One region of the Halomonas qinghailakensis genome, then DNA from elsewhere that is predicted to be linked to it. Evidence: predicted binding sites of a transcription regulator. Region 1 holds the regulator's gene; the other holds the start of a gene.
The links. Region 1 encodes FliA, which starts transcription of late flagellar genes. Its sites were predicted from a motif close to CTAAAGTTNNNNNNNNNNCNGCCGATA; they were not measured.
Positions count from the first base shown of each region.

Region 2: a site for FliA is predicted at 7,507-7,533, ahead of fliD (flagellar filament capping protein FliD). Genes of this name have one in related genera too.

Region 1 is NZ_CP096973.1:1,491,305-1,506,569, reverse strand. Features, by position in the region: gene M0220_RS07110 (methyl-accepting chemotaxis protein) at 1-167, shown strand, start outside; gene M0220_RS07105 (CheR family methyltransferase) at 164-1,033, shown strand; gene M0220_RS07100 (protein-glutamate methylesterase/protein-glutamine glutaminase) at 1,122-2,183, shown strand; gene M0220_RS07095 (methyl-accepting chemotaxis protein) at 2,219-3,907, shown strand; gene cheY (chemotaxis response regulator CheY) at 4,097-4,486, shown strand; gene cheZ (protein phosphatase CheZ) at 4,529-5,224, shown strand; gene flhB (flagellar biosynthesis protein FlhB) at 5,342-6,508, shown strand; gene flhA (flagellar biosynthesis protein FlhA) at 6,505-8,589, shown strand; gene flhF (flagellar biosynthesis protein FlhF) at 8,642-10,861, shown strand; gene M0220_RS07065 (hypothetical protein) at 10,858-11,487, shown strand; gene M0220_RS07060 (flagellar protein FlhE) at 11,621-12,094, shown strand; gene M0220_RS07055 (RNA polymerase sigma factor FliA) at 12,121-12,822, shown strand; gene M0220_RS07050 (motility protein A) at 12,862-13,677, shown strand; gene M0220_RS07045 (OmpA/MotB family protein) at 13,682-14,353, shown strand; gene M0220_RS07040 (sensor domain-containing diguanylate cyclase) at 14,377-15,265, shown strand, end outside.
Region 2 is NZ_CP096973.1:1,876,149-1,891,413, reverse strand. Features, by position in the region: gene murJ (murein biosynthesis integral membrane protein MurJ) at 1-276, opposite strand, end outside; gene rpsT (30S ribosomal protein S20) at 371-637, opposite strand; gene M0220_RS08935 (P-loop NTPase family protein) at 1,012-1,704, opposite strand; gene M0220_RS08930 (hypothetical protein) at 2,450-2,644, opposite strand; gene M0220_RS17400 (hypothetical protein) at 2,735-2,785, opposite strand; gene M0220_RS08925 (hypothetical protein) at 2,869-3,468, opposite strand; gene M0220_RS08920 (hypothetical protein) at 3,639-3,818, opposite strand; gene M0220_RS17355 (flagellin N-terminal helical domain-containing protein) at 3,912-5,627, opposite strand; gene fliD (flagellar filament capping protein FliD) at 6,006-7,424, opposite strand; gene fliD (flagellar filament capping protein FliD) at 7,663-9,015, opposite strand; gene M0220_RS08895 (hypothetical protein) at 9,320-9,649, shown strand; gene M0220_RS08890 (serine hydrolase domain-containing protein) at 10,230-11,231, shown strand; gene M0220_RS08885 (YqhA family protein) at 11,247-11,885, opposite strand; gene M0220_RS08880 (exopolysaccharide biosynthesis protein) at 11,951-12,544, opposite strand; gene M0220_RS08875 (tellurite resistance TerB family protein) at 12,595-13,050, opposite strand; gene yejK (nucleoid-associated protein YejK) at 13,181-14,194, opposite strand; gene M0220_RS08865 (ABC transporter permease) at 14,391-15,152, opposite strand; gene M0220_RS08860 (ABC transporter ATP-binding protein) at 15,149-15,265, opposite strand, start outside.

The DNA.
Region 1 (15,265 bases):
TCGAAGCCTTCCGCTTAAATAACCGGTGTGAGCAGGGCGAGTTGAAATCAATATCTGCTGCTGTTCGCAGTATTAATGCGGTTCAACCTATTGAACGCCCGAACAAAGCATCTTCGTTGTCAACCACGCGGCAGCTGGCCTCAGCAGAGGAGTGGGAAGAATTTTGACAGACCATCGCGAGCGAGGAGTTGACGCCGGTCAGTGGACATCGGGAGGTATTGAGCGCGACCTAGTGCTAACGGATGCCGACTTTGCGCGGATAAGAGAGCTTATTTATCTGCGCGCTGGCATCGTGCTGGCTGAGCATAAGCGTGAAATGGTCTATAGCCGTTTAGCAAAGCGGTTGCGCCATTACGGCATCACTCGGTTTACCGACTATTTGACGCGCTTAGAGCGTCAGCCTGACGCTAAAGAGTGGGAAGCATTTACTAACGCGCTAACCACTAACCTCACCGCTTTTTTTCGTGAGGCGCACCACTTCCCCCTATTAGCTGAGCATATTAAGCAGCAGCAAACACCTGTCACCATATGGTGTTCGGCAGCATCTACCGGGGAGGAGCCGTACTCAATTGCGATGACGCTCTTAGAGACGCTAGGGCCAAAAGCTGCACAGGCGAAGGTGATTGCCACCGATATTGATACCGACGCGCTTAGCAAAGCGCGCGCGGGCATTTATCCGCTTGAGCAAGTGCGCAAGTTAGACGAAGTGCGGGTAAAACGATTTTTTCAGAAAGGCACCGGCGGCCATGCGGGCTTGGCGCGCATCCGGCCGGAAGTGTCGTCGTTGGTAGAGTTTCTACCGCTTAACCTGCTGGCGCCGCAGTGGCCGGTAAAAGGTCCCTTTGATGCCGTTTTTTGCCGCAACATCATGATCTATTTCGATAAAGATACCCAGGCAAAGATCTTAAAACGGTTTGCTCCGTTGATGAAGCCGGACGCGTTACTGTTTGCCGGCCATTCGGAAAACTTTTCGTATATCAGTGATGCATTCAAGCTGCGTGGGCAGACGGTTTACACCCTCGCTAAAAGATAAATCGGTTACGTGCGTTTACTCCTTTTTGGCAATCGCCTTATCGGAGTGGGTTGGCACACAGGTGGCTACCGTATAAAGGAGGCGTGCTTTGAACGCAGCCAAAATCAAAGTGTTGTGCGTCGATGACTCGGCGCTGATTCGAGACTTGTTGACTGAGATAATCAACTCACAGCCAGACATGGAAGTCGTCGCTGTGGCGCCTGACCCCATTGCAGCTAGAGATTTAATCAAGCAGCACAATCCTGATGTACTGACACTTGACGTGGAAATGCCGCGGATGGATGGGCTTGATTTCCTTGAGCGACTAATGCGACTCCGCCCTATGCCAGTGCTCATGGTGTCATCGCTAACCCAAAGTGGCTCAGAAATTACGCTGCGTGCCTTAGAGCTAGGAGCGTTGGATTTTGTCGCCAAGCCAAGCTTGGGTATTCGTAATGGCATGATGGAATATGCGGCTGAAATTACCGATAAACTGCGTGCGGCTGCCCGCTCGCGTCCACGCCAAGCCCGTCACAAAAATGCGCCACCGCCCACGCAGCTGAAAGCTCCTATGGTCTCCAGTGAGAAGCTCATTATTATCGGTGCTTCTACCGGCGGTACCGAGGCGATTCGTTCGGTTCTTGAGCCGCTTCCTGCGAATGCGCCTGCCATTTTGATTACTCAGCACATGCCCGGAGGCTTTACGCGCTCCTTTGCTGAGCGGCTGGATAGGCTGTGCCGGATTAGCGTAAAAGAAGCCACCGATGGCGAGCGGGTCTTACCAGGCCATGCCTATATTGCACCGGGTGACCAACATCTTGAGCTTGTACGTAGCGGTGCTAACTACGTGGCGCGCCTTAATGATGGCCCACCGGTGAATCGTCATCGCCCCTCTGTGGATGTGTTATTCCGTTCTGCCGCAAAACATGCAGGGAAAAATGCCATTGGGGTGATTTTGACCGGGATGGGGAAAGACGGCGCCACAGGACTGTTAGAAATGCGTCAAGCGGGAGCTGCCACCATTGCCCAAAACGAAGAAAGCTGTGTGGTATTTGGCATGCCAAGAGAAGCCATCGCAGTAGGGGGGGCGGTAGATGTGGTTGCTTTAGAGGATATTCCATCACGCTTGATGGCCTTAATTGCCGCTTCAGGGCGTGCTCAGCGGGTATAACCACCCCATTACGATTATTATAAGGGGCACAAAAAATGACACGCTCACTGCGTCAGATCAATATTCATTCTGCGGTTATCGTCGCGCTTGCTTGCTTTGCCATCCTAATCCTGGTGTTAGCCAGTATTAGCTTCCTGTCAGATCGCAATGCTCAGGCTAATTTGTCAACCTATAGCCTCATCAGTAATGGTCAGCTCAACGAGATTAATCGCGCAGACTCGTTGCTCAACCAGGCGATGCTGGCCATGGAAACAGCATCTAACTTTTTAATGGTCGGTCAAACACGTCAATCCAATGCCCAGGTCGATATTGCTCTGGATCGAATTGAGCGCGCCGAAGAGCGTTTTGAGAGCTTTGTTGCAACTCCTCGGACTGACCAGGGTGAAGCCCTAGGCAATACCTTAGAGACAGACTTCCGTGAGGTTATTGGCTTAGTTAAACAGCAGCATGCAACGTTCGAAACAATGGACATTAATACTTTCAACCGGCTTAGAGGAGAGCTGGTTGAACCACTCAGCAAGTTGTCCAATAGTGTTACCGCCTTCGTGCAGTATGGGTTTCAACGTGTAGAAAGCATTCGTAGCGAAGCCGAGATCCAAGGCAATAGGTTTATGCTAATCAACGTGTTTGCCGTCACCATCGCGCTTTTGGTGACGCTGATAATTTACGTTGCTTTACGCCGCACGGTCATCGCACCACTAAACGACGCGGTAAGACGTCTAGACAAAATTTCCCAGGCCGATTTAACGGAGCCTGTCCCCGCCTCAGGCAATAATGAAGTCGGTCGGTTGTTTGCAGCAATGGGCACGATGCAGCAAAACCTGACGGCGATTGTGACCCGGGTGCGTGAAGGTAGCAGTGAAATTCATCACGGTACTCAGGAGATCGCGAGAGGCAACGCAGACTTGTCTGCGCGCACAGAACAGCAGGCCGCGTCGATTGAAGAAACGGCTGCCAGCATGGAGCAGATGACGGCAACGGTTAAGCAGAATGCCGATAATGCCCGCCAGGCAAGCACCTTGGCAGCAGATGCTTCCACCACTGCTGAGCAAGGCGGGCAAGTGGTAGAGCAAGTAGTGAACACCATGCACGGTATTTCTACCAGTTCCCAGAAGGTCGCCGATATTACCAGTGTCATTGACTCTATTGCTTTTCAAACCAATATCTTAGCACTTAATGCCTCTGTAGAAGCGGCGCGTGCCGGAGAGCAAGGGCGTGGTTTTGCCGTCGTAGCCGGCGAGGTACGCAACCTTGCTAGCCGCAGTGCGGATGCTGCTAAAGAGATTAAAACGCTGATTGAGGCCTCTGTTTCCCAAATCAAGCAAGGCTCTACGCTGGTAGAACAAGCGGGTACCACGATGGTTGATGTGGTGACTGCCGTTCGTCGAGTGACCGATATTATGGATGAAATTTCCGCTGCATCTCAGGAACAAAGCGACGGCATCACGCAGGTAAGCCAAGCCGTGGGGCAGATGGATGAAACAACTCAGCAGAATGCCTCATTAGTGCAAGAAGCCACTGCCGCAGCGATGTCGCTTGAGGAGCAGGCAAACAAGCTAGAAGAGGCGGTGGCTGTCTTTGCTTTGTTGACTGACCATGGTGAACCACAGCGCCAAGCGCTGCCACCCAGCCCTCAACAATCACGTGAGCCGACAGCTAAGCACGTGGCTACGCCGCGCCGCACGCCTGAACCTGCCGATCACGACGCTTGGGAAGCGTTTTAATGGGACAACACCGATAGTAGCTTAAATCGATAGTTTAATTAGTTAATTAGCAGGCGGTTTTTGGTTTGGTTTTAAAGCTGTTTTATGAATGTTGTGGATGTTGTTTATAAACGTTGCTTTGACGACTGGCTTAAAACAGCCTGTTTTAAGAATGATTGTGACGACATACTTTGAACGAGAGGATGACCGATGGCCGACAAGAATATGAGTTTTTTAGTAGTTGACGACTTTCCCACCATGCGTCGGATTGTTCGTAGCTTGCTAAAAGAGCTAGGTTTTACCAATGTCGATGAAGCGGAAGATGGCCAAGATGCCTTAAATAAGCTGCGCGCTGGAAACTTCGAGTTCGTCGTATCTGATTGGAATATGCCCAATCTAGACGGCTTAGAAATGCTTAAAGAAATTCGTCAAGATGAGGCGTTAAAAGGCTTGCCAGTATTAATGGTGACCGCAGAAGCCAAGAAAGAGAACATCATCGCGGCTGCCCAAGCGGGTGCTAACGGCTACGTCGTAAAACCATTTACTGCTGCCACACTCGAAGAGAAGCTAAACAAAATTTTCGAGAAAATGGGTAAATGACGCGGCAGCGCCTGAGTACTCGGTTAACGAGGAGATAACACGATGAGTCAGCATGAGCAGGCTAGCGATACCCAGCTGTCCGAAGATGCTGCGGAAGATTTGATCTTTCGCATCGGTAAGCTTACTCGCATGTTGCGCGATAATATGCGCGAGTTGGGCCTAGATAAAGAGATCGAAAAAGCAGCGGAAGCTATTCCTGACGCGCGTGATCGATTGCATTATGTGGCGACCATGACCGAGCAGGCGGCTGATCGTGCGTTAAATGCTATTGACCGAGCGCAGCCCTTGCAAGACCAGCTTTCAGATCGTGCTGAAGCGTTGGATAAGCGCTGGTCTGAGTGGTTTGAAGCGCCAAAAGAGCTTGATGATGCCAAGGCGTTGGTAAAAGAGACACGAACGTATCTGAGTGACGTACCCACTATCGCTGCCGCCACGAACAAAGAGCTGCTCGATATTATGATGGCGCAGGATTTCCAGGATCTTACCGGCCAAGTTATCAAGAAGATGATGGATGTCATTCGCGAGATTGAGCATCAGCTTGTGCAGGTATTAATCGATAATGTGCCTGGTGCTCAGGCAAGAGAGTCGATGCAGCGCAAAGCAGAAGATCAGTGGAAAAATGATAATGCGCGTCGCAATGAAGAGCTGTTGAACGGTCCTCAGGTGAAGGAAAATTCTCCTGATATTGTTACCGGTCAGGACCAAGTAGACGACTTATTGGACGAATTGGGCTTTTAATGGGTGGTTATTAAGACATTGTAACGCCCTACCTATGGCAGTATAGGCTTCCATTCAGCCGTCCTTCGGGGCGGCTGAATTTATGATAAGCCACGCAAGATACCGCCGGATGGCCGCATGGCAGATGACGATAGCGATCAGGAAAAAACAGAAGAGGCCACGCCCCGACGCTTAGACAAAGCGCGTGAGGAAGGTCAAGTCCCCCGGTCTCGGGAACTGGCGACCTTTTTGCTGCTATTAGGCGGCGTCATTGGACTATGGAGCATGGGACAAATGCTCTATGACCAGTTAGGCATGGTGATGGAGCAGGCTTTCTTATTCGAGCGTCGTCACGCCATGGAGAGCATGCCGATGCTGGTTAATGCGTTGGATCTAGGCCAGCGCACACTGATTGCAATGCTGCCGCTGTTCTTACTGTTGACAGTGATTGCGCTGGTCGCCCCCGCCCTATTGGGAGGATGGTTAGTTTCCGCAAAGTCGATGCAGCCTAAACTGTCAAAGTTAAATCCAGTTAAAGGGTTAAAGCGTATTTTTTCGACGCAGGCATTGATTGAGTTAGCCAAGGCGATTGCCAAATCAATTCTGGTCGGCGGCATTGCGTCAGCATTTCTGTATGCCAACCTCGGCAAATTTATGGGGCTAATGAATCAGCCCATTCAACAAGCGTTGGCCACGGCATTGAATATGTCGGCCCTTGCTGCGGGTCTGATCGTTTTGTCGTTAATTGTGGTTATTCTGATTGACGTGCCATTTCAGCTTTGGAGCAATGCGAAAAAGCTGCGTATGAGCAAGGAAGAGGTTAAGCGAGAGCACAAAGAGTCGGAAGGCGATCCCCACGTTAAAGGCCGTATTCGCCAGCAGCAGCAAGCCATGGCGAGGGGACGAATGATGAGCAAAGTGCCTGACGCCGACGTTATCATCACCAACCCTACCCACTATGCGGTGGCCCTGAAGTATCAGGAAGGTAGTATGGGTGCGCCGCGGATGGTGGCCAAAGGGGCCGATGCAGTGGCCGCGCGTATCCGTGAAATAGGGCGAGAGGCTGGTGTGCCGCTATTGGAAGCAGCGCCCTTAGCGCGTGCCCTGTATCATCACGTGGACTTAGACGCTGAAGTGCCTGCAGAGCTATATACTGCGGTTGCTGAAGTGATGGCTTGGGCCTACCGCCTGAAACAGGTTGCACAACAAGGAGGCGAGGTGCCCCCAACCCCAGACAACTTACCGGTTCCCCCCGACATGGAACGTTCCAAGCGGGACACCGGTGGCAGTGAGGCGCAATCATGAAAGGCTTAACCCAATTGATCAATCAGCGCGATTGGATGGGCGATGTGCGCATGAAGTTGCTCGCAGGGCCGCTGCTGATTTTGATGATTTTGGGCATGATGATTCTGCCCTTGCCGCCCTTTGCGCTCGATTTGCTGTTCACGTTTAATATCGCGCTGGCCATTATGGTGTTACTGGTCAGCATGTTTGCGCAAAAACCGCTCGATTTTGCGGCATTTCCTGCTGTTCTCTTGTTCACAACACTTTTACGTCTATCGCTTAATGTAGCGTCGACTCGTGTCGTACTTATGGAAGGCCACGAAGGGGGCGATGCGGCCGGTAAGGTGATTGAGGCGTTTGGTACCTTCCTGGTCGGCGGGAATTTCGCCGTTGGCCTGGTGGTCTTTTTGATCCTTGTGATCATCAACTTCATGGTTATTACCAAGGGCGCTGGGCGTATTGCCGAAGTGGGGGCGCGCTTTATGCTGGATGCGATGCCCGGTAAGCAGATGGCCATTGATGCGGACCTCAACGCCGGTTTAATCGGCGAAGAAGATGCTAAAAAGCGCCGCGCTGAGGTCGCTCAAGAGGCCGATTTCTACGGCTCTATGGACGGTGCCAGTAAGTTTGTGCGTGGTGATGCCATGGCCGGTTTGGTCATTATGGTGGTCAATATTATCGGCGGGTTATTGATCGGCATGATGCAGCACGATATGGGCTTTGCGGATGCAGCGCGTACCTATACGTTATTAACTATTGGTGATGGCCTGGTGGCCCAGATACCTGCGCTAGTTATCTCTACCGCCGCGGGTGTCACTGTCTCGCGCGTCAATACTGATCAAGATGTTGGCCAGCAAATGATCAGCCAGTTGTTCGTAAACCCACAGGTCATGATCTTGTCTGCTATGGTGATGGGGCTGTTAGGTTTGGTACCCGGTATGCCGAACCTAGTATTTCTTATTTTCACAGCGCTGCTGGGGGGATTAGCGTGGTTCCTCATTCGCCAAAAAGAGCAGGCACTAGTAAAAGAAGAAATAACGGCCACACCGCTTCCCCAACAGGAAACCCCAGAAGCCAGCTGGGAGGATGTGCAACTGGTTGACACGCTAGGCCTTGAAGTAGGGCACCGTCTTATTCCCTTGGTGGATTCCCGCCAGAAAGGAGAGCTACTCGGGCGTATAAAAAGTGTGCGTAAGAAATTTGCTCAAGAAGTTGGTTTCTTGCCGCCAGTAGTGCATATACGCGATAACTTGGAGCTACCGCCTAATACCTATGTCCTTTCTATGAAGGGGGCCGAAATCGGGCGAGCAGAAGCGCAGCCAGGCAAGTGGTTAGCAATCGATCCAGGCCAAGTCTCTGGGGAACTGCAGGGCACGCCTACTCAAGATCCAGCCTTTGGTTTGCCTGCTGTTTGGATTGATGCCAATCAGCGTGAACATGCCCAGGTGTACGGCTACACCGTCGTAGATGCTAGCACGGTGATTGCCACTCACTTAAACCACCTGCTCCATCGTCATTCGCCTGAAATGCTGGGGCGTCAAGAAGTACAAAAACTGCTCGACAAGCTGGGGGAAGATCAAAAATCGCTCGTCGAAGAGGTCGTACCCAAAGCTATTTCGCTCACCGTGCTGCAACGCATTTTGCAAAACTTGCTGGATGAAGATGTCTCGATTCGTGATATGCGTTCCGTGCTAGATACCCTGGCAGAGCATGCAGGACAGCAGAAAGACGCCAATGAGCTGACCGCCTTAGTGCGCATTGCCTTGGGTCGAGCAATTACCCAACAGTGGTTTGCTGGCCAGGAAATGCTCAACGTGATGGGACTAGATGCTCAGTTAGAGCAAGTGCTGATGCAGGCAATGAACGGTAATGGTGCGATGGAGCCAGGACTTGCTGATACGCTAATGACCCAGGCGCAGCAAGCACTAGAGCGTCATGAAGGTAGCGGTGAAGCGCCGGTGCTGGTGGTGCAGCACTCGCTGCGTGCTGTTTTATCGCGTTTCTTACGTCGTCGTATGCGTCATTTGGTAGTAATGTCCCAGGCGGAAGTGCCAGATGACCGCACGTTGCGAGTCACCACGGTAGTCGGAGGGCGGACATGAGAGTGATACATAGCATTGGTTTTAAGCCATCAAATAGAGGCACAGATAAAGCATGAGCGTAAGACGGTTTGTTGGAGCAAACAGTCGTGATGTGATGCGCCAAGTGCGTGAAGCATTGGGCGAGGACGCTTTAATTGTGGCCAATCGTCGTACCGAGGGCGGTGTTGAAATTTTGGCGATGGCAGATGAAGCCGTCGATCATTTCGAGCCTTCTCCCTCAGCGCTCCCACCGTCTACTTCTGTTTCTCAGGTGGCATTCCCACCACGCGATTCTGATCCGCTTCAAGTGATGAGTGAGCGCTTACTGCGTGAGATGCAGGAGATGCGTGAGCTGCTTTCTCAGCGGCAGTCAGCTGCCGAGCTGCCTGCTACAGAGGGTTACATCGCCCCTCAAGCTCGATTACGCCAGCAGCTGTTGAGCATTGGTTTTAGCGAAGAGCTAAGTGACGAAGTGCTCGCTGAACTGCCAGCGGCACTGGCTCAGCCAGAGGCTGATAGCACGCTTGTTATGGCATGGCTTCGTGACCAGCTAATGGCGCGACTGCCTGTATTAAAAGAGGAAAACGGCTTTTTTGATCAGGCGGGTATTGTGGCGCTGGTGGGGCCAACGGGGGTGGGTAAAACGACTACCACGGCTAAGTTAGCAGCACGTTTTGTGATGCGCCATGGGACGCGTCCCGTGGCGCTTGTCACCACCGACAGCTTCCGCATTGGTGCCCACGAGCAGCTGCGAATCTATGCCCGGTTGCTTGATACCCCCATGTACGCCTTAGATACCGAACAACCGATAGATGAGCTAGTAGGTCGTTTGCAAGGTAAGCAATGGGTGATTATCGACACCGTTGGTATGAGCCAGCGGGACCAGCGTGTGATTGAGCAAATTGCTCAGTTGCAAGGCGGGAAAGCGTCCGTGCGATTAGTGCTGTTGCTGAATGCCGCCAGCCAGCCTGAAACGCTGGAAGAGGTCGTATTGCGCTATCGCCAAGCGGCGCGGGCAGCAGGCGCTGAGTTAGATGATTGTATTATTACCAAGCAGGACGAAGCCGGGCGTTTAGCGCCCGTGCTTGATATTGTCATGCGCCATGGCATGCGCGTGCTATTCGGTTCTTACGGACAGCAGGTTCCTGAGGATATGGCGGTTGCTGACCCTGCTGCATTAATTGACCAAGCGCTTACTGCTCATCCAAACCAAGGGAAAGAGTCACACAGCTTCCCTGCTGCAGGGAATTCAATGGGTGCTCAGTCGGTAACTTTGCCACGCTGGTCCCGCGACGTGCTTGGCCAAGGCCGACGCCTTAGCTCTGTACTGACGCGGCTACGTGACAGGGTGGTCGGCTTCTCAGCGTTAGAGTCTGTCTGGGATATCGCCTCTTTGCCTGGCGTGCTGCAAGATAAACGTCTCGATGCGCTATTAGTAAGCGTGCCTTGTGCGGGAAAGGGGCTAGGCATGGCATGGTTTCCCCGCCGAAACGAACGCGGCTGTGACTGGACGATGCCTGATGTCGGAATAGATGCAGACGGTGGTTGGCTTGCGTTAACCAGCTTGCAGCATCGTCAACCAGCGGGTTGGCACACACGGCTGTTACACCAGGGTGAAGCGATGGGAGCGGCAGTACATTTGCTACCTGTATTCCCTGACCCTACCACGTTAGCGTGGCTAGAAGACCAACACCTGACTTGGATCACACTAGTAACGGCTGCCCAGCGGGTATACTGTCAGGGCGAACGTTATACCCAGCGCCAGCTATTCACAGATAGCCCGCTTTCACATCACACTGATCTGCGCTTTCGTGGCCAAACGATGCAGCTATGGAGTACTTATATCAAGGTGGAAGATGCCGCTGGCACTCCGCTATTGGCATGGGTTGGTGATGTTCGTGATCCGGAAAATGGCAAACGTATCGCGCGTCGTTACTGGCTAACGCCTGCCCGATTAGGCGCAGACGTACTTTCGCTGCTGGTTATCCAGCTTCAAAGCGAAGGGTTATCGAGCCTAACCAAACGTGCTTGGCAGCAGTTGAAAGAGGCGGATAACGGTGAGGTAAGTACCGAAGTGCGCTTGTTGATGGCCAGTGGTATCGCTGCAACAGTGGGGCACCTAGATGCTGCTAGCGATGAGGCGTCGGTAGCGCTGCGTTCCGATCTATTAAGACTACTGGGCACCGCGCGCAAACGGCGCGATACAGCGATGTTAGATGCGCTTGTCCACGCGTTTATGGCGCGTGATGCTATTCGCCAACTTAGCAGCGTTAGCCGAGAGGGGCTGGTATGAGCGCCGACGATCAGGCGGCGGGCCTTCGCAAGTGGGCAGATTTACAGCGCCAGCAGCGCCAAGTGCCATCAGTAGAGGGCGAACCTGCTGGGGGCGAGCCTGTGGAAGAGAAGTTGGCGGTTGAGCCACGGGAGAATACGACAGATCATATAATGTCGCCGTTAATCGCTGCGCCAACGCCAACGCCAACGCCAACGCCAACGCCAACGCCAACACCAACGCCAACGCCAACGCCAGTTCCGCAAAAACCGCTTATTGTGGTTGGTCTGCTTAACGGTGGAGAGCAGCAGGTGGCAAAAGTAAAAGGTCGCTTGGCGCAGTGGTCGGTATTAGGCCGTCGCTGGGCTGGTGATCCGGATGATTGGGACATTCGCATCGTTAATGCTGAAGCCGACGACCTTAGCCAACTGAAAGCTCGCTACTCGCGCTGGGCCTTGTGGATTAATAGCGATGCTGATGCCTTCGCACAGATGTATCGTGTTCTTCGACACGTGCATGAAAACGGTGGTCCAAGGCAGTTGTTAGCATTGCATGAGCCTCATTTGTCGCGCAGAGGCCTGCTCGATAACTTACGAGAAGCAGCCCGTTACTATCTGGATATAGAGCTTTTACTGCTTGCGCGATAACGCTAGCCTGACGCAATGTGGCCGCGTCTTAACTGCGGTATCCAGTGCTTTTATAAGGAATAACAATGCACCTGCCTACCAGTTTCAAGAAGCACCGCCGCAACACACATGTGACGCAAGAAGTTTTCACCTAATGATTTGTTTCAAAAATGCTAGCCCAAAAAATGTTAGCTTTAAAATCGGCTGGTTAGCCGTTGGCCCAACGCCCGCTCGACTGCTCAAAAGCATAGCGATGGTGGCACTAAGCGTTGTCAGCGGAAGTGTCTATGCCGCGACTGGAAGTTGGAGTACAGAGGTACCCAGCGTGTTTGTCACGATGAGTGACCGCGCAATCAGTAGCCAGCCTATTGAACCACCAACGGAGGCACAGGTAGAAGGTGCTGTGATAGGGCGTATTCATTGGCGCTTTCAAATGCCAGCCAATACGCCAGTGAATGCGTGGCTATGTCATCCTGAACAGTGCGTTCCCTTAACGGCAATGCGGGGGATGACTTCAGCATTAGCCGGTAAACAGGTGGATGGGCCGCTGCACTTTCGTTTCTCATTAGCACCGGGCCAGCGACCAGTGCGAGTGCAGAAATTGCAAGTGATCGTGAACTACCAGTGAACAGTGTTTAGCCGTGAGGCATCAGGATGTATACAGCACAAGGCAGGATTAAACAGAGCGAGCTGTTAACTCAATACATGCCACTGGTAAGGCGTCAGGCCTTAACGCTGCAGGTAAGATTACCCGCGAGTATTGAGTTAGATGATCTTATTCAGGCGGGCATGGTGGGTTTATTAGAAGCGTTGGGGCGTTTTGATGCTTCCCAGGGGGCAACATTTGCCACGTTTGCAAGCCAGCGTATTCGCGGCGCTATGATGGATGAGTTGCGCACGCGTGACTGGTTGCCTCGTAGCGTCCGTCGCTCTGCTAGGGCCGTCGATAATACAGTGAGACGCCTTGAACAGCAGTTAGGACGCCCGCCAGAAGAGAGCGAAATTGCGCGGGATTTAGCAATGCCTCTGAATGAGTATCAACAATTACTCAATGATACTAATAGTGGTCAATTACTGCCCTTTGAAGAGCTAGTGGCCGAAGGGAGTGAGCCAGCAAAAGAAGATGCAAACAATTTGCCCTTCGATCAGCTGTTAGACCACCAGCAGCGCCAGTCGTTAATTGATGCTATTGAGGCGTTGCCCGAGCGCGAAAAGCTGTTAATGGCGTTGTATTACCAAGAAGAGCTGAACCTTAAAGAAGTGGGAGCAGTACTGGGCGTGACTGAGTCTCGCGTCTCCCAGCTCCACAGCCAAGCAATTAGCAGGCTTCGTGCTCGTTTGTATGATGCCGCCTAAGACCTATTTAAATCGCTAATAACCGGCGAGGAGCCGTTGATGAATCCATCTACGTTGATCGGCATTTTTGCCAGCATGGTATTGCTAGTAAGCGTGCTGTTTTTTACCGCAGAGTCACCCGAGAGTTTTCTTAATTTACCGGGGTTAGCCATTGTAGTGACGGGTACCTTGGCAGCGACCTTTATCAGTTATCCACTGAAGGAAGTGCTCCGTGTAGTGCGCTTAGTAGGCCTAGTCTTTCGGCGTGAAAATACCTATGTGCGCGATGACATTAACGAGCTGGTTTCCATGGCGCGGCTATGGTTTAAAGGAGATGTCAGGGCGGTTGAAAAGGAGCTAGAGCATACTCGAAACCCCTTTTTGCGCACCGGCATTCAATTAGTAATTGCGAATACAAAAGAAGACGAAATTTTCGATATGTTGCGCTGGCGCATCGCACGATTAAAAGCGCGAGAGCATGCTGAGGCGCAGATATTTCGTACCATGGCCACCTACGCGCCCGCCTTCGGTATGATTGGCACATTGGTGGGGTTGGTCAATATGCTGGAAGTAATGGATGCGGGAGATCTTGATGTTATTGGCCCGCGTATGGCAGTAGCCCTGCTGACAACGTTCTATGGTATTTTGCTGGCTAACCTAGTGTTCAAGCCTATTGCCGTCAAGCTAGAGCGGCGAACGGAAGAGCGACTCATCACCATGAACATGGTGTTGGAAGGCATTTCCCTGATTACCAAACGACGCCTACCCTCATTTATTGAAGAAACGCTTAACTCCTTTATCGTCAATTATCATGACGAAATTCGCGATGCCACGGTAAAGCCGCGACCAACGGCTAGCCCTGCGGCAAAAGGATAGCGCGATGCTTGATCGGGATTCACGGCATGCATTAGAGCTACCCCCTGTTTCCGGTGAAGGAGATGAAAGCTGGCTTACCAGCTACCTAGACGTGTTGACGCTGTTAATCACGCTGTTTGTGTTGCTGCTTGCCTTAACGCCACCGGGCGGTGGCGAAGCCTCTGATAATGACCGGATGCGCTCAGCCACTGCTATTACCTCGCTTCCATTGGCCAGCTTGGCAACGGGTATCCATCCTCGCTACAGCGGACTAAAGCCACAGATGGCAGATGTTAATATCCCAGGGGTAAGTGTCTCTCAGGGACAAGAAGGTGTTACGCTGCGCATTGACGATAGTTTGCTTTTTCCTAGTGGAGACGCTGTATTAACGCCACAAGGGCAAGATGTGTTAGAAAGCCTTCTGACTGTATTAGATTCCTTTGATGGTCAAATTTCGGTAGAAGGCCATACGGATAACATTCCTATTGCCACATCGCGTTTCCCCTCAAACTGGGAACTGTCGGTTGGGCGTGCGATTGCCGTTGTCCGTCACCTTGAGCGTCAGGGAGTGGCTGTTTCACGCATGCGGGCAGTCGGCTATGCCGATACCCAACCCATGGAAAGTAACGCAACGCTGGAAGGCAGGTCTGCCAACCGGCGCGTTGAGTTGTTGCTACGGCAGCAGGCTGAGGGGTAAATAGATTTCTTGAGGCTATTTTTGTGTCGAAGCATCATCCGCTACTGCAGGCGTTCGGCGCCTTACTGGTTCTCGACGCTGATAGTCGACGCATCCAGGCCGTTAGTAGCAATTTGTCATCGCTGTTAAATATACCTATCCCTGACGTGCGTACCCAAACGTTAACGAGCGTGCTGGGCAAGCGCTTAAGCCAGCGCGTACGCTATGAACTACAGGGAAAGCAGCGCTTGTCCGGGCCGCTGACGTTTAAATGCCCCACCCGCTCTCAGCGTTTTCAACTCCATGCTTACCGTTCAGGGATGCATGTGGTGATTGAGATAGAACCTCTTCACACGTTAGGCAAACAGCGTTTACTCGGCACGGTGAATGAACGCTTGATGCGCCTAGCGGAAGCCACCCATCAAGAAGAGTTGCTCGACTATCTAGTGATGGCTGTGCAGGAGCTAACGGGGCATGACCGGGTGTCAGTGTGCCATTTCGATAGTGATTGGCATGGCTTAATTGTCGCGGAATCGTTGGCGACAGGCAGTGTTAAACCGGGTAGCGTTAGTCCAGGTAGAGAAGTGCCACTAGGCCGCTTACCTGCCTTGCTGGGTCAGCGTTTTCCCGCCAAGGACTTTCCGGTTGCGCTGCGGGGTGCCTACGAGCGACATCCGGTACGGCTTATTCAAGACGTTGCAGCACCCTGTGAGCACTTGCTGCCAAGGGGAGCCGTCGTAGACCTGAGTGATTGCTTCTTACGTGCTCCTGCTCCTGAACGGCAGCAGTATTTGCAGCGCCTAGGGGTACGCGGTGCGCTAAGCGTTGCTATGCAGGGCGATACTGGCCTATGGGGCCTGCTATTCTGCCATTCGGCATCTGCCTATCCGGTAACACCCCCGGTACGCGATGCAGTGCGCACCTTAGTACAAA
Region 2 (15,265 bases), 380 kb from region 1:
CTTACTGCGCTGGGTAGAGTACTCGGAAAGCACCGGCACAAAGGCTTGGTTAAACGCCCCTTCAGCAAACAAACGGCGCAGAAAGTTAGGAATTTTAAACGCGACAAAAAACGCATCGGCCCCGCTTCCCGCCCCCAAAAAGGTCGCCACCACCACATCGCGCACCAGCCCCATCACTCGCGACAGCATGGTCATCGCGCTGACCACTAACCCAGAGCGCATCAACCCGCGGCGCGGGGGAGACATATTGGCTTGCGGAGGCGTGTTCGTGGTCATGACTCAATCCATAAGCTCACAGTGCATCGCTACAGGCGATGTTCAGACACAAAAAAACCGGCCGCAGCCGGTTTTTTTTATGGCGCCTGCCGGCTTACGCCGCCAGAGCCTTAATGCGCTTGTTCAAGCGGCTTTTCAGACGTGCAGCTTTCTTCTTAGAAAGAACGTCTTTATCAGCGATGCGGTCGACAACCGGCTGCATAGCCCGGAACTCTTCCATCGCTTTGCCATGATCGCCAGTGCTGATCGCTTTGATCACACGCTTGATGTAGGTGCGGACCATGCTGCGCTGGCTGGCTTTCAGGACGCGACGAGTCTCGGCCTGGCGGGCGCGCTTGCGTGCTTGCTTGCTGTTCGCCACAGGTATCTCCTTGGAGAATAAAGGTTGCCAATCAACGGCAACGAATTAACTATGTATTTGTCGGTCGGCTTTTATCTCTAGGTTTTCACCTCTAGGTTTTCGCCACGACACGACCTTTCCGTCAGTATCTTTCCACAACAACCAATTGATTTGGAAGCAATTAAAATGCTGCCAAATAGTGTAACGAGCAGTTCAAAATCTGCCCGCCCACGGGTCTTGTCTGAGAGGATGGCATAGTCTATCACGCGTTAAGCGGGCTTGCCAGCGCTTGTCAATGCTTTTCTACCTGCAGCATCACGCTTAATTCAGCACCTCTTTCGCTCTACAGGCTGTATCAAACGCTATTTCTTCAAAGACTATTTCTTCTTCAAACGCTATTTCTTCGAGTCCAAGAAATCAACCTGCGCATACGCGTTGCGTAGCCATACCTTCATGCGCTGACGCTCGGCAATATTCATAAGGCTACGGTCGTTGGCCACCGCCCAAAAGCTGCTGTTGTTGAAGTCAATTTTCTGGGTCAGTTTGGCATGTAGCTTGGGCAGCTCTATCAACGTAGCGCCCTGGGCGCTGGCCTGTTGATAAACATCAGAGCGCTGGAAGCGCGTGAAATTCTCACCCCGCCCCAAGTTTTGCACCACCACTAGCTCAACCGGCTGGGCACTGTAACGTTCCAGCACCTCGGCAAGCAGTGCAACAGAATCCGCTCCATCATCCATCACGTGCCACCACACCACCTGCATGCCTAGCTCATTCAACAGCCCAAACACATCGGTATCTTCAATCCAGCGGTTAATCGGCTGGGCAGACTGTGCCGCCAAATCAATAATTAAGTCCCGCTCGGGGTGCTCTTCCAGCGCCGTCAGTATGCCGTCTAGGCTATCGTCGTCGCCCACCACCACGGGGGAGGCATAATCCTGATAAAAGCGCGAAAACGTCCCGTGGGAAGCATCGCAATCAAACCCCAAGAATGGCATCTCGTGATCGATGTAATACTGCGCCAACACCCGCGCCGTCATCGACTTACCCACCCCACCTTTCTCACCGCCAATAAAGTGCACCCTGCCCATACCTGTTTCTCCAGTGTGGTAAATACCCAGCCCTTAGCGAATTTAGCAGGAAATGGCAAAAGCGGAAGACATAACAAGAGTGTTAATACGCAGGCAAAACCATGGATTCCTGCTAAGGGCATGCGGAAATGACGAACCTGGGGCGTCATCTCTGTGAGTGGCGGGTGTCATCTACCCCAACATCACTCCCGAATGCACCACACCGTCATGCCCGAGTGGGGTCATCGGGAATCCATTTCGACCGTTGCCCGATACGACTCAACTGCCCGCCTCACCATGGATTCCCGCTAAGGGCATGCGGGAATGACGGACCTGGGGCGTCACCTCAGTAAGTGGCGGGTGTCAGCCGCCCCACGATCACTCCCGAGTAAACCACCGCACCGTCATTCCCGAGTGGGGTTATCGGGAATCCATTTCGACCGTTGCCCGATACGACTCAACTGCCCGCCTCACCATGGATTCCCGCTAAGGGCATGCGGGAATGACGGACCTGGGGCGTCACCTCAGTAAGTGGCGGGTGTTAGCTACCCCAACATCACTCCCGAATGCACCGCATCGTCATTCCCGAGCTAACCACCACACCGCTATGCCCGAGTAAACCACCGCACCGTCATTCCCGAGTGGGGTTATCGGGAATCCATTTTGACCTTTGCCCGATGATACTCAACTACCTGCCTCACCATGGATTCCCGCTAAGGGCATGCGAATTACAGACTTGGGGCGTAACCTCTGTGAGTGGCGGGTGTCAGTCGCCCAACATCACCTTGGTATGCTCACGCTGCTGTTTCACCGCATCATCTAGCAGATCCAGCAGCTTTTCATAGTCCGCAGGCATCTCTTTATCCATGCCGGTGTCTTCAAAGCGTTGTAGTGTAGCTTGAGTGTCCGCTATGACTGTTTGTAGCTCGTCGATAACGTGTTGTTGTTCTTCATTGGTCATATTGCCCCTCATAAAAAAACCGACCCCAAAGGGAGTCGGTTGAGTGTACCGCTTAGCTATCAAGAATTCGCTGTATCGTGAAGCTCTAGATTAACCCAGCAGAGAAAGCACGTTCTGCGGGATCTGTTTAGCCTGTACCAGTACGGAAGTACCTGTCTGTTAAGAAAACACCCAGTCCTTAGCAAAGTGAACGACAAAGCGAGCAACAATGATGCTTTGAATAACTAAATCTTTGCCTTACCAGAAATAACGGCTTTAAAACCAGCTTTAGTGATCGGCTGTTGATTAGCATCAACTACCTTACCGCCTAAACGGGCCAACGATTTCGCAAGAGAAACCAGCCGCGCAAGCTGGAGCTTACTAGGTGAAAGAGAACGGCTATTTTCATTCACTTTAATAGCGATACCCTTAATCAAGTACTGGCTATTATCGTCTGTAAACGAAGGAAGCTGCCCAGGAGGAAAAGCGTTTTCAATAACGATTGGGTTAAGGGAAGACTCCCCCGTCACCGTAAAAGCTTTTGTATTAGGTTCATACACCGCGCCAGCAGATGCCAGCGCCACACTTAAGCGCTCGTTTAGCCCAGGGGAAGGGGTTTCAAACACCACCTGCACACCCCAAGACGTACTGCCTTCATTTGCCAACGTGGGGACATCTTCTACTTGCGCTTTTGTACCCATCGAAAGCTTTCGGGGTTTATTAGCCGGTTGGAGAGCGCCTCTAGCCCCATCGCTAAGAATTAAATACATAGCGACAAAACCACAGGTCAGGCTGACCCACATCGTAACAATCGCCACCATCAACGTAAGCGTATAAGTATCCATACTAGTTTCTCATCCCTGGCACCCACCGCGCCTTCACGCCCTCGCCTTATAAAAGTACTCTATTGTCAGAAGCATAGCCAACAAATAAGCATGCTAATAGATTATGGCAAAAAAGTCCGCAATCGCCAGCAAACCTTGGTCTAAAGCAACGGCTCTTCACCCCTCCAACATCACCTAGTATGCTCACGCTGCTGTTTCACCGCGCCGTCTAAAATATCCAGCAGCTTTTCATAGTCCTCCGGCATCTCTTTATCCATGCCGGTGTCTTCAAAGCGTTGTAGCGTGGCTTGAGTGTCCGCTATGACTGTTTGCAGCTCGTCGATAACGTGTTGTTGTTCTTCATTGGTCATATTACCCCCAACAAAAAACCGACCCCCAATGGGAGCCGGTTCATTGTGCTGCTTAGTGATAGAGAAAGTTTCCTATCGAAGCTAAGCCTCAGATTAACCCAGCAGAGAAAGAACGGACTGCGGGATCTGGTTGGCCTGTGCTAATACAGACGTACCGGCCTGCTGCAGGATCTGCGCGCGGGTCATGTTGGCTACTTCTGTTGCGTAGTCGGCATCTTCGATGCGCGAACGGGCAGAAGACAGGTTGGTTTCGTTGGTGCTTAAGTTCTCGATGGCAGACTCAAAACGGTTCTGCACGGCACCCAACTCGGAACGTAGGCTGTCAACTTGCTTCAGTGCGTCATCAAGCTGAGCCAACGGATCAGTGGTCTGAGCCAAAGATACCTGAGCAACATTTTCAGCTGTTTGGAGGTCTTCACCATTCAATGCTTCAGATGAATAGTTGGTGTCATTACCTTCAGCGTCAGTCACTGTGACATAACCAGTAACACCATCAATACCACCCAGCTGAACAGCAGAAGTCTGCTCAACGCCCGCTTCGTCAGTGTAGGTCACGGACTGTGCAGTTACTACACCGGTTGTTTCATCAACATCAGCCGCAAAGCGATCGCCATTCGCGTCTTGGATAGCATAAACCTCTGTTCCATCTTCTGCTGTTAGTTGAACTAGCTCTGGTGTATCAATGCCAGCAGTAATAGCATCTGTTGCAAAGCTAGGGGTGCTAGCACCTGGGCCAGGCACTTCAGTAACTGCAGTAAACTGAGATGCAGCTGTTGTGATATTGGTGACAGTTGAAGGTGTACCAGTCGCTGCATCAGTAGAAGTAGGTGTAGTCGTACCAGCTAAGCTAACAGTTCCATCATCAGCAATAGTTGCAGCATAGGTACCATCGTTAGCAGGTGTTGTACCATCAGTGACATCTACAAAATAGTCGCCATTATCATCTTCGACAACGGTAAACGTAGCAGCTGCACTGAACCCAGCAGCTTCAAGATCAATGCCTGAATCATCAATAGCAGTAGTGTCTGGAGTAGTTCCAGTTGTAGTTACAGTACCATCAGTATTGTCGATAGTCGCTGCGTAAAAACCATCATCAGCAGGATCAGTGTTACCTGTAATCTGAACAAAGTAATTGCCATTTCCGTCGTCAAAGACCCCTTGAGCCGTACCATCTGCTCCTGCACCAGTGGCAGTTGTAATGTCAAAATCAGCAGCAGCTTGAACAGGTACTGCATCACCACCTACCGCGTTAACAGTTTCAACCTCAACAGACTGTGCTTGACGCACATCAAAGTTAGCTAAGCCAAGGGAGTTTGCGTTAGTAGTTTTAATGTTAACGTCAATAGTCTGACCATCTTCAGCACCCACTTGAATGGTTAGCGGGCTGGCAGCTTCAGAAAGCACACGGGTACCGTTGAAATCTGTTTCTTCAGAAATACGGTTAATTTCATTCAAACGCTGAGTCACTTCGTCCTGAATGGACTGCAGGTCATTCTGGCTGTTGGTGCCGTTCTGTGCTTGGACAGTTAGCTCACGAATACGCTGCAGGTTATCGTTGATCTGGTTCAGACCGCCTTCAGTAGTCTGTGCGATGGAGATACCATCGTTAGCATTACGCTGTGCCTGAGCCAGGCCGCTGATTTGTGCGGTCATACGGTTGGCGATGGCTTGACCAGCTGCATCATCTTTGGCGCTGTTGATACGCAGGCCAGAGCTCAAGCGCTCCATAGACGTGGTCAACGCGTTTTGCGACTTGTTCAGGTTCTGCTGGCCGATCATCGATGTGATGTTGGTATTGATCACTGACATGGTGTGATTCTCCTTGCTTGGACACTGGCCTAGTAGGCCTGCTTTTCGGCCACTGTGTGTGCCGTTATGTTAATTAACGGCACGGCGGGGGGAATCTTTAGGGCGGCTGGTAAAAAAAGATGTAATTTTTGGTAACTGAAGGAGGAGGGAAGCAGCACTTTTAGGGAAGTTGAGGTTTATTCACTGTCTTCGCAGCTGAGATCGCGAGCTAAAGCTTCCTCCTACAAGATAACGTGCCACTGTTCTATTGTAGGAGGCCACTTCCAGTGGGCGATGGCGGCGTAGCCGCCCTTAGTCAGCATAAACTGCAAAGCCTAAATCATCGTCGAAGTGTCGAACCAGAGCTAACGCTGCTGCCTACAATGCACAGCACCGTGATTATTTCTTGCGGCCTAACTGATTATCCAGGGCATCGAATTGCTGGGTGAGGTAGCTGCTCATGCTGTTCATCTGGGCGATCATTGAATCTAGCTGGCTGAACTGTTTACGGTAGCGGGAGATGGTGCCTTCAATGGTTTTTTCCATGCGTTCGAAGCGGTCGTCTAGGCTTTTGACGCGGTTTTCTGCGCCGCTAATCGCTAGTTTTACTACGCCGTTGTTGCCGAGCATCTGTTCGATGGTGGTGTTCAGCCTGCCTGCCATGCCGTTTTCTGCTGCATCCCCGGCAAAAAAGGCGTTTAACGCCTGGGGGTTGTTGGCGACTAAGTTATCTAACGTTTCTTCATCGACTTTTAGCTTGCCATCCCGTTGCAGGGTGATGCCTAGCTGGTTAAGGGTCGATAACTCGCCGCCTTCTACGCCGCCGGTTAGCACGCTGCGCAGCCGGGATTCGATGGTGCGCACGGTGTTGTCGCCCACTAGCTCACCGGCAGTTTCGCTGTCGCCGGTAAAGCTGGTCAGTTTGCCAATGGTGCCTTTTAGGTCGTTAAACGCTTTTACAAAACCGTTAATTGCTTCGCGCTGTTTTAGCGTGTCGCGCTCTACGTTAACGGTGCTGGTGGCGGTTTCGCCCTCGGCAATGTTGAGTTCTGCAAGGTTTAGCGTTACGCCTTGAATCGCGCCTTCGATTTTATTGTCAGCGCTGCTAATCGCAATGCCGTTCACCGTTAACGCAGCGTTTTCACCAGGGCGCTTGGTGAGTGCATCTTCAGCAAAGGGGCCTGTCACTACGGCAGCATCGGCGTCAACAAAATTGAAGCTTTCAATAGAAGCCTCTGCACCGGTGGTTTTAGAGCTAAGCGCCAGCCGATAGCCGGTGCCGTCGTTAATAATGGTCGCGTTAACCCCGGCTTCTTTGTCGGCGTTTATAGCATCACGAATATCAGCGAGGCTGCTGCCTTCCGCAATATTGATATCAACGGTGTTGGTTGCGGCCCCTTCCCCACTGCCAAAGGTGAGCTGCAGCGCGGTCGCCCCTTGCAGGTCAAGCGCCTGGTCTTTGGTATCGACGCGGCTAGAGGCCAGCGTGCCAGAGGTCGCCAGTTGGCTGACTTCAACCCGATAGCTGCCTGGCAGCGCATCAGCGGCGGCAGTGGCTTTAATAGCTTCTCCACTACCAGTGCCACGCACATTGGCGGAAAGGCTTTGGTAGAGTTTGGGGTCGTTAATTTTGGCGACCGCATCTTGAAACGAGTTCAGCGACGTTTGCAGCTGCCCGAAAGCAGAAATTTTCGCCTGCTGCTGCTTCTTTTGAAGCGTAATCGGCGCGAGTTTACCCCGCTCGGCGGCCTGCAGCTGATCAAGCAAGCCAGTAAGGTCAAGGCCAGAACCAACGCCAAGAGAGGTTATCGTCGCCATGCGGGGTGTTCCTCAGTGCAAAAGGCTAAACCAACAAGTAAGTTAGGCGCATTGCGAGCGCCCTGTTAATAGATATTAACGTTATCGGCAGAAAAGCGCGCAACTTTAGCGCTTTTTCATGGGTTTGATATTTTCTTTTGGTGTTTTTTTTTATGCTGAGCGCCAAAAAGGGGCGTCTAATAAAAACGCCTGGGCAGTCAATGCCCAGGCGTTTAGCAACGACTTAACCGCTTAGCGTTTAGTTGCGGCCCAGCTGGGCATCAAGGGCATCAAACTGCTGGGTAAGGTAATCGCTGGTTTGGTTCATCTGAGCGATCATGCTATCTAACTGGCCGAATTGGGTGCGGTAGCGGGAAATGGTCTGCTCGATGGTTTGTTCCGTGCGGAGGTAGCGTTCACCCAGAGACTCCACGCGGTTTTCCGCGCCGCTAATAGCCCCTTTTACCGCGCCGTTGGTACCTAGCAGCTGTTCCAGGGTTTGGTTAACTTGCCCAGCCATGCCTGAATCATCCGCATCGCCTGCGAAAAACGCCGACAGCGCATCCTGATTATTGGCAATAGCGTTATCAAGTTCGCCTTCATCAATAGACAGCGTGCCGTCACGCTGTAGCGAAATACCGATATCGCTAAGCATTGAAAACTCGCCTTCAATACCGCCACTTAATACGCTGCGCATACGCGATTCGACGGTGCGCACTGCGCTGTCGCCAAGCAGTTCGCCAGCGGCACCGGTTTCCGCATTGAAGCTGGTTAACTCGCCAATGGTGCCTTTTAGGTCGTTGTAAGCATCAACAAAACCGGTAATCGCTTCACGAACAGCGCGTGTATCCTGCTCGACTGCCACGGTGCTATCACCCTCTTCTTGAAGATTAAGCGTAACGCCTTGAATTGCCCCTTCCACTTGGTTGGTGGGGCTGGTAATGGCGATGCCGTTAACGGTCAGGGCGGCATCGGTGCCTGCTTGCAGGGTGTTATCGGTGTCGGCGGCGAACGGTGCCGTGCCAGCATCGGAAAAGCTAAAGCCGGTAATAGAAGCGTCTGCACCGGTTTCGCTGGAGCTAAGCGCCAGCCGATAGTTCGTGCCGTCGTTGACGATGGTGGCGTTAACGCCGGAATCTTCGCTGGCGTTAATCGCATCGCGCATAGCTTCTAAGCTGCTATCTGCGCCAATGGTGACCTCTTTGCTGGTGCCATCACCGAACGTAAACGTTAACGTTTGCTCGGCGGTGGTCAACGGCTGATCCACCGTTCCCACCCCTTCAGAGGCTAGCGTGCCACGGGTAGCCAGTGTTTCAACGCTGACATTGTAACTGCCGGGCTGCGCTTCGCCATCGGCGGTGGCGGTAATGGCGCTGCCCCCCACATTGGTGGAAAGGCTTTCGTATAGCGCGCTGTCGTTTAGCCCAGCAGAAGCTGTTTGAAACTGGGAGAGTGCACTTTGCAGCTGACCATAGGCGGAAATTTTGGTCTGCTGGGTTTCCAGTTGACGCTCAATTGGCGCAAGCTTTCCCCGCTCTGCATCTTGCAACTGATCTAACAAGCCGTTGAGATCGAGCCCTGAGCCAATACCGAGTGATGAAATGGAAGCCATAAGTTACTGCCCTTTTTTTAAAAAACGCCCATCACGCTGGCGCTGCTCATGCGTATGAATGTGATTTATTAATAAGCATTATCGGCCATTTATTCTCTAACTTGAATCTAGATGGCTTTTTCTACTGGCCAAAAGGTAAATAATTGTAAAAGATTTGGCAATTTGATCCTTCGCCAGTGAAATAGCGGGCGAACACGCTTACTAAACCTCCTTCCTAAAATCATAGACCTTGGTCTAACAGACTAATGACTGTATAATGCACTGCAACACGTCCATTTTGGCACTGTTTGCAGGAGAATGACCTATGACTCCCGAGGTGTCACACCCAGCCTCTACCGTCGCGTCTGCCACGTATCATGTGCAGCGTAGCCTACGTCACTGCCTTTCTACCGTTGCCGAGCTGCTTTATGACAACGGCCATGTACTCGAAACCGTAACGCTGCCCCAGAGTGGCCTTACTCGGCGCGAATTGATGGATTTAAATAGCCACTGCGCCAGCTGGAAAACCTGTCAGCGAGTGCTTGAAGAGAGCGGCGCCGCTGAACTTAACGACTATGGCCGCTTTGTGCTAACCCCCATGGGGCGCGAGATGATGTTTGATATGTTCGGCCAGGGTGCCGCTGACTGCGCTTGATCGCGCTCGCGTTACCAACGTTCTATCGATAAACACCTCTTATCGTTAAAACCAAATCGTTAAAACCAAGACGCCCGCACACCGTAAGGATGTGCGGGCGCCTTGCGTTTGGCGTGCTGGCCTCACATTCAGCCGTTTATTAGCGCAGTCCAAGCAACGAAAGAATAAAAAGCACGACAACGATTAGGCCAATAATATAGATAATGTTACGCATAACGGCACTCCTTGCTTTTTGCGTTTGAGGCTTTCACTTTTCAAGCTTTAGGTTTCAAAGAAGGCAACAGAATGCTTACCTTTGAAATAACACCCCAAGCCTAGCAGTGATTGGTTATGTTTGCGTACTTTAGCCACAGCTGGCGTTTACTGAGATTTATTGAACCTACCGCCGCTTGTTTCCTCAAACGTTACTCCTGTAAGAAAGTTGCAAGAGATACAGGCCTTAGACATGCACTTTAGGCATAGACCTTAGAAATAGTCCTTAGACATGGTCCTTGTAAAAAGCCTGTTTACTTATCTTTTCTCTATCTACCCTCTCTTCTCCGCCAAATTCAAGGCCAAGCTTGATGCCAAAGGGGCTGCAATGCGCGCTACTGCTTTTCCTTTACTGTTTGTTTTTACGATGGTTCCGTTGCTGCCTGCACTTGCTGCTGCAAGCCAGCCATCAGCCAGCACACTGCAAGCGCTTGACCAAAAAGCGGGTGAGCTACGCCGTGTGCATACGGTGGTGGTGGCTTATCAGGGCGATATTGTTCACGAGCGTCATCAAGGCGGGCCTGGGCCTTCCACCCCCGCTAACATCAAATCGCTTTCAAAAACCGTATTGGCAGCCATTACCGGTGCGGCCATTGAAGACGGCATTATTGCATCTACCGAGCAGCCGTTAGCGGAGCTGTTAGGCCAACTGCCTAGCGGCGTTGACCCACGGGTGAATGATATTACCGTGGCGCATCTGCTTGCTTTACAAGCAGGCCTAGAGCGGACATCGGGCAGCAACTATGGTGCCTGGGTCGCCAGTAACCACTGGGTAAACGATGCGCTCACCCGCCCGTTTGTGGATGAACCCGGTGGGCGCATGCTCTACTCCACTGGCACTAGCCATTTGCTCTCTGCCGCGCTTACCCAGGCGAGTGGTGAAAGTACCTACGCCCTTGCCCAGCGCTTGCTTGGCGAGCCGCTAGACATTGCGATTCCTACCTGGCCACAAGACCCGCAAGGTATTTACTTCGGCGGCAACGATATGCAGCTTTCCCCAAGAGCGCTCGTCGAAATCGGCGAGCTTTATCGCAATGACGGCATGGTAGATGGCAGGCGAGTATTACCGGAAGGCTGGGTAGAGGCATCGTGGACGCCAAGAGGCCAATCGCCCTGGACAGGCGATGGATACGGCTACGGCTGGTTTGTCACCAGCTTGGCGCAGGAGCCGGTTATGTACGGGCGTGGATACGGCGGGCAAGCGCTTTATGTAATTCCTGAGCGGGAGATGACCGTTGTGATCACCTCCGACCCAACGCCGCCTTCGCCCGGCGGGCAGTTTCAGCAGCAGCTCAACCAGTTAGTGGTGGGCTTGCTGGAAGGTGAATAGTGAGATGCCGCGCCTCTACTCTCCCTTATGCCCTAGGCTCATAAGATAAAGCGCTGCGGCAAGCGCCAGCACCGAAAGCGCGAGGTAAATGGCTTCCAGCGGCGTACTAAAACGGATATCTACCACGGCGCGGAAAAACTCAATAATCACCGCCAGTATCACCACGCGGGCAATTTTATCCTTGAGCTGATCCAGCGAGCCGACGTTAAACGGGTGTGTGGGATAGCGCACTTCCGCTTGGTCGATACGGGAAACAAACAGCCGGTAGATACCTAGCCCGAAGATTAGCAGCACAATCGCGATTAAATACACATCAACGGCGATGATGATGTCTGGCACCAGGGTGTCGTGGATATCTATAGAGCTATCAACGAGGTAGTAGCGCAGTACGTCGCCTACCACGGTTAAAATATCCAGCGTGCCGACGATAAACAGCATCAGTGAGCCTAGTAGGCTTGGCACTACCGCCAACATTACTAAAAAGCGCGAATTCCAAAGCGCTGTTTCAATTCGCCGCTCCCAAGGTGACTGTTCATGCGGCGCTTTAGGTGCTGGTGGCGAAGCTGAATGTGTCTGGGATGAATGTGTCTGGGATGAATGCACCTGGGATGAGTGTGGCGATGATGACGATTCAGACGGTACTGGATCAGACATAGTGCGTGCTTACTCCTGCAAAAAAGTCGCCGATTTAGGCGACATTAGGATGATAGTATTCACACTTATAGCACGTTGATCAGCACCACCGTAAACGTCACCCCAGTCAGTAGAAAACCCAGCGAGAGCATGATGCCGTCGCGGGCCACTAAGCCTAAACCAAACAGGGTAAGCGCCAGGCCTGCGCCGTTGGCACTAAACGGAATAAACTCCATCGGCGGCATGGCTAACGCAATGAGTAAACACATCACCGCGGTCACGCGTATGCCGATATAGCCGGTCATCCACGCTAAACGTACACCTAACAAGCTATCGACCCATTTGGCGGGCTTTTTCATATAGCGAATGGCTTTATCGAATTTTTCCCGTGAAATCGAGCGTTTTGTCAGCCATTTAGGTAACCAAAAAGTTTCTCTGCCGATTAATAGCTGAACAGACGTGAGCACTACCAACACCGCCATCAGTGTTGGCATACCAGGAATATCACCGATGATGGGCGCGAGCGTAATTAGCCCGGCGACCAGCAACAGTGGCCCAAATGAACGCCTGCCTACCGCGTGAACCACGTCGTCTACGCTTACCTTGGCTTTTTCACGCTCCATTCGTTCCATGGTATTAATCAATTCGGTTAAGTTCGATGCATCCTGCATATCACTCATTGGCGTCTCGGCGCTCCCTTCCTGTGGTTTAGCGTCTGTCCTGTGGGGCATTAGTCATCGTGGGGCGTGCTTTCAAGCTTGCTGCGAATAAAGTCGCTGTGGCTAACGTGTAAAAGGTCTGCCAGCCGCCGGATACGATGCTCTTCGAGCGGGTCGACGCTGCCATCGGCCCAAGCAAGCTGCCACATTAGCGCGACTAGCTCATAACGCTGCTCATAACCGTAGTGCTCTTTTATCAAGCTGACAAACTGGTAATGATCGACGGCATCATCCACTTCGGCTTCCGCTAACGTCATTAACTCGTTAACGTCACTTTCACTTAAGTGGTAGCGGTTGATAAGCATTTGCTTAAGTGCGGCGCGTTCAGCATCGCTTTTATCGTAGTCAGCACGCATGATTTCACACAGCAACGCCGCCGTTGCGAGTTCTAGCGTCAGGGTTTGGTTATCGCGCTGTTCAGGTTCTGCCAGCGCGCGTTGGAAGAAATTGCTAATGGCATCCAGCACGTTAAGCTCTCCTGCTATTGAGTCTTGCTGTTCGACTGCAGTTACCGCACTAAGTGCCTAGATACTGGCTGAAAACTGGAAGCACTTCTTACTCCTCACTCCTCATTCCTCATTCCTCACTCCTAGCTCCTCACTCTTTGCGCTTCGCCAGCTGCTCTTTTAGCTGCTTGGGCACTTGCTTGATAATCAGGCGATCCTGGTGTTCATCGTACTCGATGCTGGAACCAAGCAAGTGGGAATCAAAACTGATCGACACTCCCCCAGCGCGCCCGGTAAAACGGCGAAATTGACTGATGGTGCGCTTATCTGGCGGGATCTCCGGTGAAAGGCCGTAGTCTGCATTGCGGATATGGTCGTAAAACGCTTTGGGCTGTTTTTCGTCTACCAAGCCTGAAAGCTCTTCTAGCGTCATTGGCTCGCCACGGCGCAGCTGCTCGTTGGCGTAATCAACCAGGGTATCGGTTTTTTCTCGGCTGGCTTCGTCGTCGTAATCCTCTTTTTCGACGTAATCACTGAAGGCTTTCAGCAGCGTACGGGTTTCGGCGGGGGCATCAATGCCCTCTTCCATTCCCAACAGCGCTATCAAGCCATCGGCGAGCTTTTTGCCGCCGCGATCTTTTAAAAACGATACGTACTGCGCGCTTTCAGAATCGCTCTGCCACTGAGTCAGGTTTACCCGTGCCGCCAAGGTAAGCTGGCTGGTATTCAGCTGCGCGGCGGGCACTGCTTGGTGCTCTGCGTTAATGCCAATCCCTTCCCGCTGATGAACTAAGCCTAGAAACAGCGTCTCAGTATCGCCTTGGCGCAAGTGAGCAAACACCAAGTAGCCGCTCACCGAAAGCTGCTCTTGCAGCGTTTGCGCAAGACGTTCGGCAATGGCAATCGAAAGCTGGGTGAAATCCTGCTCTTCGGCCATGTACGCCCGCAGCCAAGCCACCAGCGGCCCAGCCTGCTCGCCCTGCTCAGCAAACCGCCCCCACCCTTTGGCTTTGGTGTTGTAGGTATCGTTTAACGAATTCACCAGGCTTGCCATCACGGGGTCTTCGTTGGCCGCAGGCGTTGACGCCGGTGCCGCCGTGACGGTTAAGCGCTCGCCATCTAGCGATGGATCAAGGCGGTGCACAATACTTTGCAGTAGCGGCATAAGCAGGAGTTACCTTTTTTCTAAAAACGATTTATCTAAGAACGAATTATCTAAAAACGCGGTTTAGCTAGGAAAGCGATTTAGCCAAGAACGCGATTTAGCTAAGAGCGCGGTTTAACCAAGAACGGTTGCTTAAAAAACAATTCATCATCAGCGCGGTGTGGCCAAAGAACCGCTCAACAGGCAATCGGCAAATTCAGGGCTTTAAGCGATAACCGGTGCGGAAAATCCAGGCGATAGTGGCAAGGCTGGCGGCTAGGAAGAGCAGGATCATCGCCACGCTGGCCGCTAAGCTGACATCGCTAATGCCGTAAAAGCTCCAACGAAACCCGCTGACCAAATAGACCACTGGGTTGGCCAGAGTGACGGTTTGCCAGAACGGCGGCAGCATATCGATGGAGTAAAAGCTGCCGCCCAAAAACGTCAGCGGGGTGATGATTAACAGTGGCACCAGCTGCAGCTTGTCGAAACCATCCGCCCAGATACCGATGATAAAGCCTAGCAGGCTGAAGGTGACGGCAGTAAGCACCAGGAAGGTCAGCATCCAAATCGGATGGGCAATCTCTAACGGCACAAAAAAGTTAGAGGTCAGCAGGATAATCAGCCCCAGCAGGATCGACTTCGAAGCAGCCGCGCCCACATAGCCCACCACCACTTCTAAATAAGAGATAGGCGCGGATAGGATTTCGTAAATGCTGCCGGAAAACTTCGGGAAGAAAATTCCAAACGAGGCGTTAGAGACACTCTGGGTCAGCAGCATCAGCATAATCAGGCCGGGCACAATAAAGGCACCGTAGCTGACCCCGTTAATCTCGCTGATGCGTGAACCAATCGCCGCGCCAAACACCACAAAGTAGAGCGAGGTAGAAATTACCGGCGACACAATGCTTTGCAGCAAGGTGCGGCGGGTGCGCGCCATTTCCGCCATATAAATGGCGCGAACGGGATAGAGGTTCATGAGCGCTCCTTTACCAAGTCAACGAAGATATCTTCCAGCGAGCTTTGTCGGGTATGCAGGTCTTTAAAGCCAATGCCGGCCTTTTCCAACTGTGTGAGCAGCGCAGAAATACC